2 linked regions of the Phreatobacter stygius genome follow. The protein of the gene in region 2 interacts with the protein of the main gene of each other region in a pairwise test. Links are inferred from orthologs where the notes say so. Each region holds a gene or a part of one and is shown on either strand. Other genes may lie near its edges.

Region 1 (3,887 bases), 3.0 Mb from region 2 along the record:
CTCCGGCATGGTGACGACGGCACCCTTGGAGCGGCGTGCCGACACGCTTATGTCGGAGATCGAACAAGGTGCCAAGTCGTGCGAAACGCTCGCGCGCAACTGGCCGTGCGGGAGCCTCAGGAATGCATTCGGCCTTTCTGCCCGACCGGGGCGTGGTGAAGCTGACCGGCGACGACGCCGTGAAACTGCTGCAAGGATTGGTGACCTGCGACGTCGACACGGTCGGCGAGGGCAGCGCCGGCTTCGGCGCCCTTTTGACGCCGCAAGGCAAGATCGTCGCCGACTTCTTCATCATCAGGGCGCCGGCGGCCGCGGCCGGCGGACTGATCCTCGACGCGCCGCGGGCGCTGACCGGCGACCTGGTCAAGAAGCTCAATTTCTACAAGCTGCGCGCCAAGGTGACGATCGAAGACCGGTCCGACAGCCTCGATGTCACCGCCGTCTGGGGGACCGATGTGGCGCCCGGCGACGGCACGCTCGCCGCCCGCGATCCGCGCCACCCCAAGCTCGGCTGGCGGGTCATCGGGCCCTGGCCGTCCGGCGGCGAAGCCAATGCCGCAGCCTATCACGCCCATCGCATCGCGCTCGGCATTCCCGAAGGCGGCAAGGATTTCGCTTATGGCGACGCCTTCCCGCATGAGGTCGACATGGACCAGTTGTCGGGCGTCGCCTTCGACAAGGGCTGTTTCATCGGCCAGGAGGTGGTCAGCCGCATGCAGCATCGCGGCACCGCGCGCACCCGTGTCGTGCCGGTCAGGTTCGACGGGCCCGCACCCGAGGCCGGCCTCGAGGTGACCGCCGGCGACAAGCTGATCGGCCATATGGGCTCGGCAACCGAAGGCCGCGGCCTCGCCAAGCTGCGGCTCGACCGAATCGAGGATGCGCTTGCCGCGGGCCTGGCCATCACCGCCGGCGGCATCGTGCTGACCCCGGTCAAGCCGGACTGGGCGCGCTTCGCCTGGCCGGGCGAGACGGCACTGGCCTAAGATCTACAAGAAGCTCTGCGGGTCGACATCGATTTCGAGCCGGACATTGCCGCGCGGCGCCTCGACCGAGGAGAGCCAGGCGCGCAGCCAGCCGGACATGTCGAAGGCCCGTGCTGAACGCGCCAGCAGGCGGACGCGGTGGCGACCACGCACCAGGGCGAGAGGCGCCTCGGCCGGGCCCAGGAGCCGTACATCCGTGCCGACAGGCGCCGCCCGCATGATGGTGCGGGCATAACCGAAGGCGTCGGCCTGGGCCTCGGCCGAGACGACCAGCGCCGCCAGCCGGCCATAGGGCGGCAGTTGCGCCTCTTCGCGCATGGCGATCTCGGCGGCGTAGAAGGCCTCGCGGTCGCCCTTGACGATGGCGTCGATGATCGGATGGGCCGGCTGGTGGGTCTGGATCAGCGCGCGCGAACCGTCCTTGGCCCGGCCGGCCCGGCCGACCACCTGCTGCAACAGTTGGAACGTCCGCTCGCCGGCCCGCGGGTCGCCATTGGACAGGCCAAGATCGGCATCGATGACGCCGACCAAAGCCAGATGCGGGAAATTGTGGCCCTTGGCGACCAGTTGCGTGCCGATGACGATGTCGGCCTCGCCCTTGGCGACGGCCTCGATCTCCTGGCGGATCCGCTCGATGCCGCCGGCCATGTCGGAGGAGAGCACCAGAAGGCGGGCTTCCGGGAACAGCGTGGCGCATTCTTCCGCCAGCCGTTCGACGCCGGGCCCGCAGGCAACAAAACTGTCGACCGCCTCGCATTTGGGGCAATGCTCCAGCGGCGGCATGGAGAAACCGCAATGGTGGCAGACCAGCCGCCGGCGGAAGCGATGGTCGACCAGCCAGGCGGTGCAGTTCGGGCATTGCACACGCTCGCCGCAGGCCCGGCAAAGCGTCAGCGGCGCATAGCCGCGCCGGTTGAGGAAGAGAAGCGACTGTTCCTTGGCGGCAAGGGTGTCGCGGACCGCCAGCTCGAGCGCCGGCGAGATCCAGCGTCCATGCGGCGCACCTCTGGTCTTCAGGTCGACGGTCGCGATCTTGGGCATTTCGCGCCCGCCGAAACGTTCGGGCAGGATCAGCCGCCGATAGCGACCCTTGTCGGCATTGACCCTGGATTCGACCGAAGGCGTTGCCGAGGCGAGCACCACCGGCGCATCGTGCAAGCGGGCACGCACCACCGCCATGTCGCGGGCATGGTAGTGGACGCCGTCATCCTGCTTGTAGGCCTGCTCGTGTTCCTCATCGACGACGACCAGGCCAAGCGCCTTGAACGGCAGGAACAGCGCCGAGCGCGCGCCGATGACCACCTTGACCTCGCCGGCCGCGACCCCGGTCCAGACCCGGGCGCGCCTGGTCGCACCGATACCGGAATGCCAGGCCGCCGGCCGGTGGCCGAAGCGCTGGGCGAAACGGTCGAGAAACTGGGTGGTGAGCGCGATTTCCGGCACCAGGATGAGCGTCTGCTTGTCCTGCCTGAGCGCCTCGGCCACCGCCTCGAAATAGACCTCGGTCTTGCCCGAGCCGGTGACGCCGTCGAGCAGGAAGACCTGGAAACCGCCGGCCGCCACGGCGTCCTCGATGGCCAGCGCCGCGTCTTTCTGGGCGGTGTTGAGGCTGGCCACCGCATAGGCCGGATCGAGCGGCAGGGCGACAGCCTCGGGGGCGAGCGTGATCGCTTCCAGCGCGCCGTCGTCGACCAGGCCATCGATGACGCCGACCGAGACGCCGGCCTCGCGCGCCGCCTCGCTTTTGCCCCGCGCCAGCCCATCGGCCATCAGGGCCAGGACCTTGGCGCGCGACGGCGTCGGCCGGCTCGCCGGCTGGCCGGTGGCGCGCACGCCGATGCGCGGCCGGGGCGGCGCAAGGGCGTCGGGATCGCGCATCGCCATGCGCAGCACCATGCCGCGCGGCGCGAGCGTATAGTCGGCGATCCAGTCGACCAGGCGACGGATCTCATGCGGCACCGGCGGAACGTCATGGCGGGCCGCGATGTCCTTCAGCCGGTTGTGCGATACCCCGCCGGGCTCGTCGCGCAGACGCCAGACCGCGCCGACCGCCGTGCGGTTGCCGAGCGGCACGGCCACGAGATCGCCGGGCCCGACTGCAAGATCCGCGGGGATGCGGTAGCTGTAGGGGCGATCGACGGCGACGGGAATCAGGACATCGGCATAGCGCGGCGCGGACATGGCAAAGGCCTAGCCCGGATTCCGCGCACGGGCTATCCCGCGCCGCCGCGCGAGCGAATGGCTGCTGCCCGGAACCAGCGTTTCCAGTTTGGAATGATTCGCTACTTGGCGAAAAACGTCAGCACTTCTGCCACTTGCGGGACTCTTTCGAACGCCTCTAAATTCATATCAAGTCGTTGAAATCATGAGGTTTTCACGCTAGACAATGGGTGCCCTCGACGCTCCGCGGCATTTCTCGCGCGAGGCAGGGGCGGAGACACGCAGTGATCGTTTGCCATTGCAATGTGTTCAGCGACCACGACGTGAGAGCGTGTCTCGGTGACGGCCCGGAATGTCCGCGTGCGGTGGGCGAGGTCTATAGCTGCCTCGGCTGCAGCCCGAATTGCGGGCGTTGCGCGCGCACCATCCTGGCGATCATGCGCGAAGCCGGTGTCGACCAGGGCTGCACGACCTGCCCGGTCGGCCAATGCGCGCATCACGAGGCGCCGCACCTCGTCGCGGCCGAATAGGCCCTTTCCCTCCGAACCTCCTGACGGTCCACCTACCCGCTCCGCTTCGGGCCACGCCTGTGCCGTCGTCGGCGATGCGCTGACACGCGTCAGCGGCCGTGCTCAGTCTTGCGCTCTTGTCTGGAATAATTATAAACTGGCTCGGCAATCAGGCATGGCTGGCGCAATCAGCACAAGGACGAGGCTCATGAAGGGCGACAAGAAGGTCATC
Region 2 (3,814 bases):
AGATTGCGGACCACGCCCTCGAAGGTCTTGGTGGTCTCGTAGGAGCGCAGCCCGTCGTCATATTTGAACGTGACGGTCTCTTCGCCGGTGCCGAACAGGATCACGGTCTGCGCCTTCTCGGGCAGCGACCGCCAGGGCGCGGTCAGCGAGAAGCCGTAATGTTTCGCCAGGGCATCGAGCGTCTGGGTGTAGAATGGCGAGGTCGACTTGGCCCAGGGCCCGATCGCGCCCTTGCGCAGGCTCAGGTCCTTGTCCGGGATCACCAGGTCGGCGTCGATCGTCTGTTCGACACCCAGGCCGTCGCAGGCCGGGCAGGCGCCGAACGGGTTGTTGAACGAGAACAGCCGCGGCTCGATCTCGGAAATGGTGAAGCCGGAGACCGGGCAGGCGAACTTTTCCGAGAAGATGACGCGCAGCGGCTCGCCCTTGGCGTCCTTGCCTTCGGCGAATTCGACAATGGCGATGCCGTCGGCGAGCTTCAGCGCCATTTCGAAGCTGTCGGCGAGCCGCGCGGCCATGTCGGCGCGCACCACCACCCGGTCGACCACCACGTCGATGTCGTGCTTCAGCTTCTTGTCGAGCGGCGGCACGTCGGCGATCTCGTAAAAGGTGCCGTCGACCTTGACCCGCTGAAAGCCCTTCTTCTGATATTCGGCCAGTTCCTTGCGATATTCGCCCTTGCGGCCGCGCACCGCCGGCGCCAGCAGATAGAGCCTGGAGCCCTCGGGCAGCGCCAGGGTCTTGTCGACCATCTGGCTGACCGTCTGGCTCTCGATCGGCAGGCCGGTGGCCGGCGAATAGGGCACGCCGACCCGCGCCCACAGCAGGCGCATGTAGTCGTAGATCTCGGTGACCGTGCCGACCGTCGAGCGCGGGTTCTTCGACGTCGTCTTCTGTTCGATCGAGATCGCCGGCGACAGGCCGTCGATCTGGTCGACATCCGGCTTCTGCATCATTTCGAGGAACTGGCGGGCATAGGCCGACAGGCTCTCGACATAACGCCGCTGGCCCTCGGCATAGATCGTGTCGAAGGCGAGCGACGACTTGCCCGAGCCGGACAGGCCGGTGAACACCACCAGCGCATCGCGCGGGATGGTCAGGTCGACGCCCTTCAGATTGTGCTCGCGCGCGCCGCGCACGGAGATCACCCGCTGGTCGGGGCGCCGCACGTCGTCGCGGTACTTGTCGAAAAGATCGGTCATCTATCAGGTCCGTTGAACACGATCACGCGGGAAGCGGCGCAAGCAGGCTGTCGGCAGGCGGGCATTCTGAAGAACAGGCATGGGGCATGCGGGATCGCCAAACCTGCGCAAGGGTCGACGTGTCAAGAAGCAAGCCCCCAAAGTAGAAACGGCAGCGCCTCACCGCCAGGGGCTGAAGGCCACCGGATGGCTGATTTGCACAGGATGCGCTGGCCGATTCGAGACGATCACGCCGGCGGAGCTTATCGGGGCTTGCCAGAACCGACAAGAACAAATAATGAACATTGCTGCGGATCGGAATTCCCGAGAGCAGAGGTCGGGAAACTGGGGATAGATCTCGAATTCCCGTCGATCGCGCGGTGACGGAGCCGGCCGAACATGGGATGGCTCCGATCGGTTCAGGCTGAAAGCGCCCCGGGCAGCGGCTGCGGGGAGAGGGAGAGCGACATGGCAGGCAGCGTCAACAAGGTCATCCTGATCGGCAATCTGGGCAAGGATCCGGAAGTCAGGCGGATGAACAACGGCGAGCAGGTCTGCAGCCTCCGCATCGCGACCACCGAAAGCTGGCGGGACAAGGGCTCGGGCGAGCGCAAGGAGCGCACCGAGTGGCATGCGGTCGTCATTTATAACGAGAACCTGGTGAAGGTCGCCGAGCAATATCTGCGCAAGGGCGCCAAGGTCTATCTCGAGGGCCAGTTGCAGACCCGCAAATGGCAGGACCAGTCGGGCGTCGAGAAATACTCGACCGAAGTGGTGCTGCAGCGCTTCCGCGGTGAAATGGTGCTGCTCGACGGCCGCGGTGGCGGCGGTGGCGCGGATGCCGGCGGCGGTTCGGGTTATGGCGACGACAGCTTCGGTTCGTCGGGTGGTATCGAAAACCGGTCGGGCATGGGCCGCGCCGAGGCGCCGCGTCGCCCGGCGGCTCCGGCTGGCGGCGGCCGGATGGATGACGACGAAATCCCGTTCTGAGCGACCAGGCGACCATGGCGGGCCCGGCGATCGACGTGTCGTTGCGCCGGGCGGCGCCTGACGATCTCGATTTCATCATGGCGGCGGAGCGTCAGCCCGCCTTCGAACGGCAGGTCGGGCGCTGGTCCGCCGAGCGGCACCAGGCCGCCATGGCCTCCGCGGATTTCGCCTATCTGATCGGCATGGGCCCTGGCGGGCTGCCCGCCGGCTTCGCCATCCTGCGCGACCTCAACAATGCCTCCGACAATATTGGCCTGCAGCGCATCGTCTCGGCGGCAGCCGGGCAGGGCTTCGGCAAGCCATTCCTGACCGCGGTCATCGACTGGGTCTTTGCCGAAACGCGCTGCCACCGGTTCCTGCTCGAAGTGTTCACCGACAATCCGCGCGCCCGGCATGTCTATCGTTCCCTCGGCTTCGTCGAGGAGGGGCTGCTGCGCGAGGCGGTGAAGCGGGCCGATGGCGCGCGGGCCGACCAGATGCTGATGTCGCTCCTGAGACGCGAGTGGCGCGCGCCCTGAGGTGGCCCCCCGCTCAGCGGTGCCGGCCGCGACCTTGCCGATGACCGCTGCGGATCGATAGCCCTCGGACCCGGCCAACAGGGCGAGCGCGCCCGTCTCCGCAACGCATCACCACGGGCTGTCTCACGCCGTGGCAGATCACCCTGATCGATCATCAGGACGCCAGTTTCCGGATGAAATCCGCGGCCATCGTCGCCGCGCGCTTGCGAATGTCGGGGATCGCGGTGATCTCCCAATGCCGGCCGCGCGTCGGCGGGCCGTGCCAGGCGTCGCGACAGATCATGGCGCGTTATTCTCCAATGGGAATAGCGCTGGACGCAAGACCGGGATGAGGCGATCGGATGCGGCGATCTCGCCTGTCGCCATGGGCGTGTTGCGGGCAGGCGGAATGCCGGGTAGCGTTATAGCTGTACGAACATAACGAGACGAGTGGCCAAGTGTCGACCCTGACAGTCCTCCACCTCCATCGTCAGACCGGGATCAATGCGGTGCTCGAGCAGGCGCGAAGCCAGGCGCCGTTCGTTGCCGTCGATCCCAAGGGCCATCGCCGGTCGAAGATCTGGGACATATCCTCGCATTTTCACTGCTCGATCATCGGCACCTGCCTGAGTGCCGCGGAGCTGCGCCAGTTCTTCGTCAGGCTCGGCGAGGCCGACGCGAAAGGGGCGACCGACCACGTCCTGCACGGGCGGGGGGTGCGCACCGCGGGGCAGCACGACCTCGCGGGCAAACTGCTGCACAAGACCCTCGACAAGCGCCACGAGACGGCGATCAAGCGTTTCACCAGGGCCTCGACGGTGGCCGAGGTGCGGGATCTCTGGCTCCAGGCGCTCGACCAGGGCGATATTCCGGGCGCCTATTGGGCGGTCCTGACCCATCCCGCCGCCGACCGGCCGCTGATCCAGGAGGTCTTCGGCGAAGTGCATATGCTGTCGCACATGGTCGGTACCTCCAACCGGGTCGACATCGCGCGGCTGCGCAAGCTCGAACGGGATCTCGGCGCGCGCGACGAAAAGATCGCCCGGCAGGAGGCGCGCCTCCAGACGGCGGCCAATGAACGCTCCGAGCTCTTGCGGCGCATCGAAAGCCTGGAGATCGAGGCGGCGCGGCGAACGGTGCAGGACC

Evidence for each region.
Region 1: the proteins of ssb (region 2) and E8M01_RS19170 interact in binary tests that used the Escherichia coli proteins (3 or more experiments, as listed by UniProt). The link is inferred for Phreatobacter stygius from one-to-one orthologs.

The regions. Positions count from the first base shown.
Region 1 is NZ_CP039690.1:4,080,822-4,084,708, reverse strand. The notes cover bases 579-3,496. They hold E8M01_RS19170 (primosomal protein N'), read right to left. Parts: upstream 3,168-3,496; coding sequence 990-3,167; downstream 579-989. Other genes in these bases: E8M01_RS36005 ((2Fe-2S)-binding protein), read left to right, coding at 3,470-3,496; ygfZ (CAF17-like 4Fe-4S cluster assembly/insertion protein YgfZ), read left to right, coding at 579-986. Outside these bases: more of ygfZ, read left to right, coding at 123-578; more of E8M01_RS36005, read left to right, coding at 3,497-3,676; bfr (bacterioferritin), read left to right, coding at 3,864-3,887.
Region 2 is NZ_CP039690.1:7,094,886-7,098,699, reverse strand. What follows is about bases 566-3,410. They hold ssb (single-stranded DNA-binding protein), read left to right. Parts: upstream 566-1,649; coding sequence 1,650-2,171; downstream 2,172-3,410. Other genes in these bases: E8M01_RS33565 (DUF2325 domain-containing protein), read left to right, coding at 3,127-3,410; E8M01_RS35815 (hypothetical protein), read right to left, coding at 2,844-2,972; E8M01_RS33570 (GNAT family N-acetyltransferase), read left to right, coding at 2,186-2,689; uvrA (excinuclease ABC subunit UvrA), read right to left, coding at 566-1,202. In the rest of the region: more of uvrA, read right to left, coding at 1-565; more of E8M01_RS33565, read left to right, coding at 3,411-3,814. UniProt on the Escherichia coli protein: Plays an important role in DNA replication, recombination and repair. Binds to ssDNA and to an array of partner proteins to recruit them to their sites of action during DNA metabolism. Acts as a sliding platform that migrates on DNA via reptation.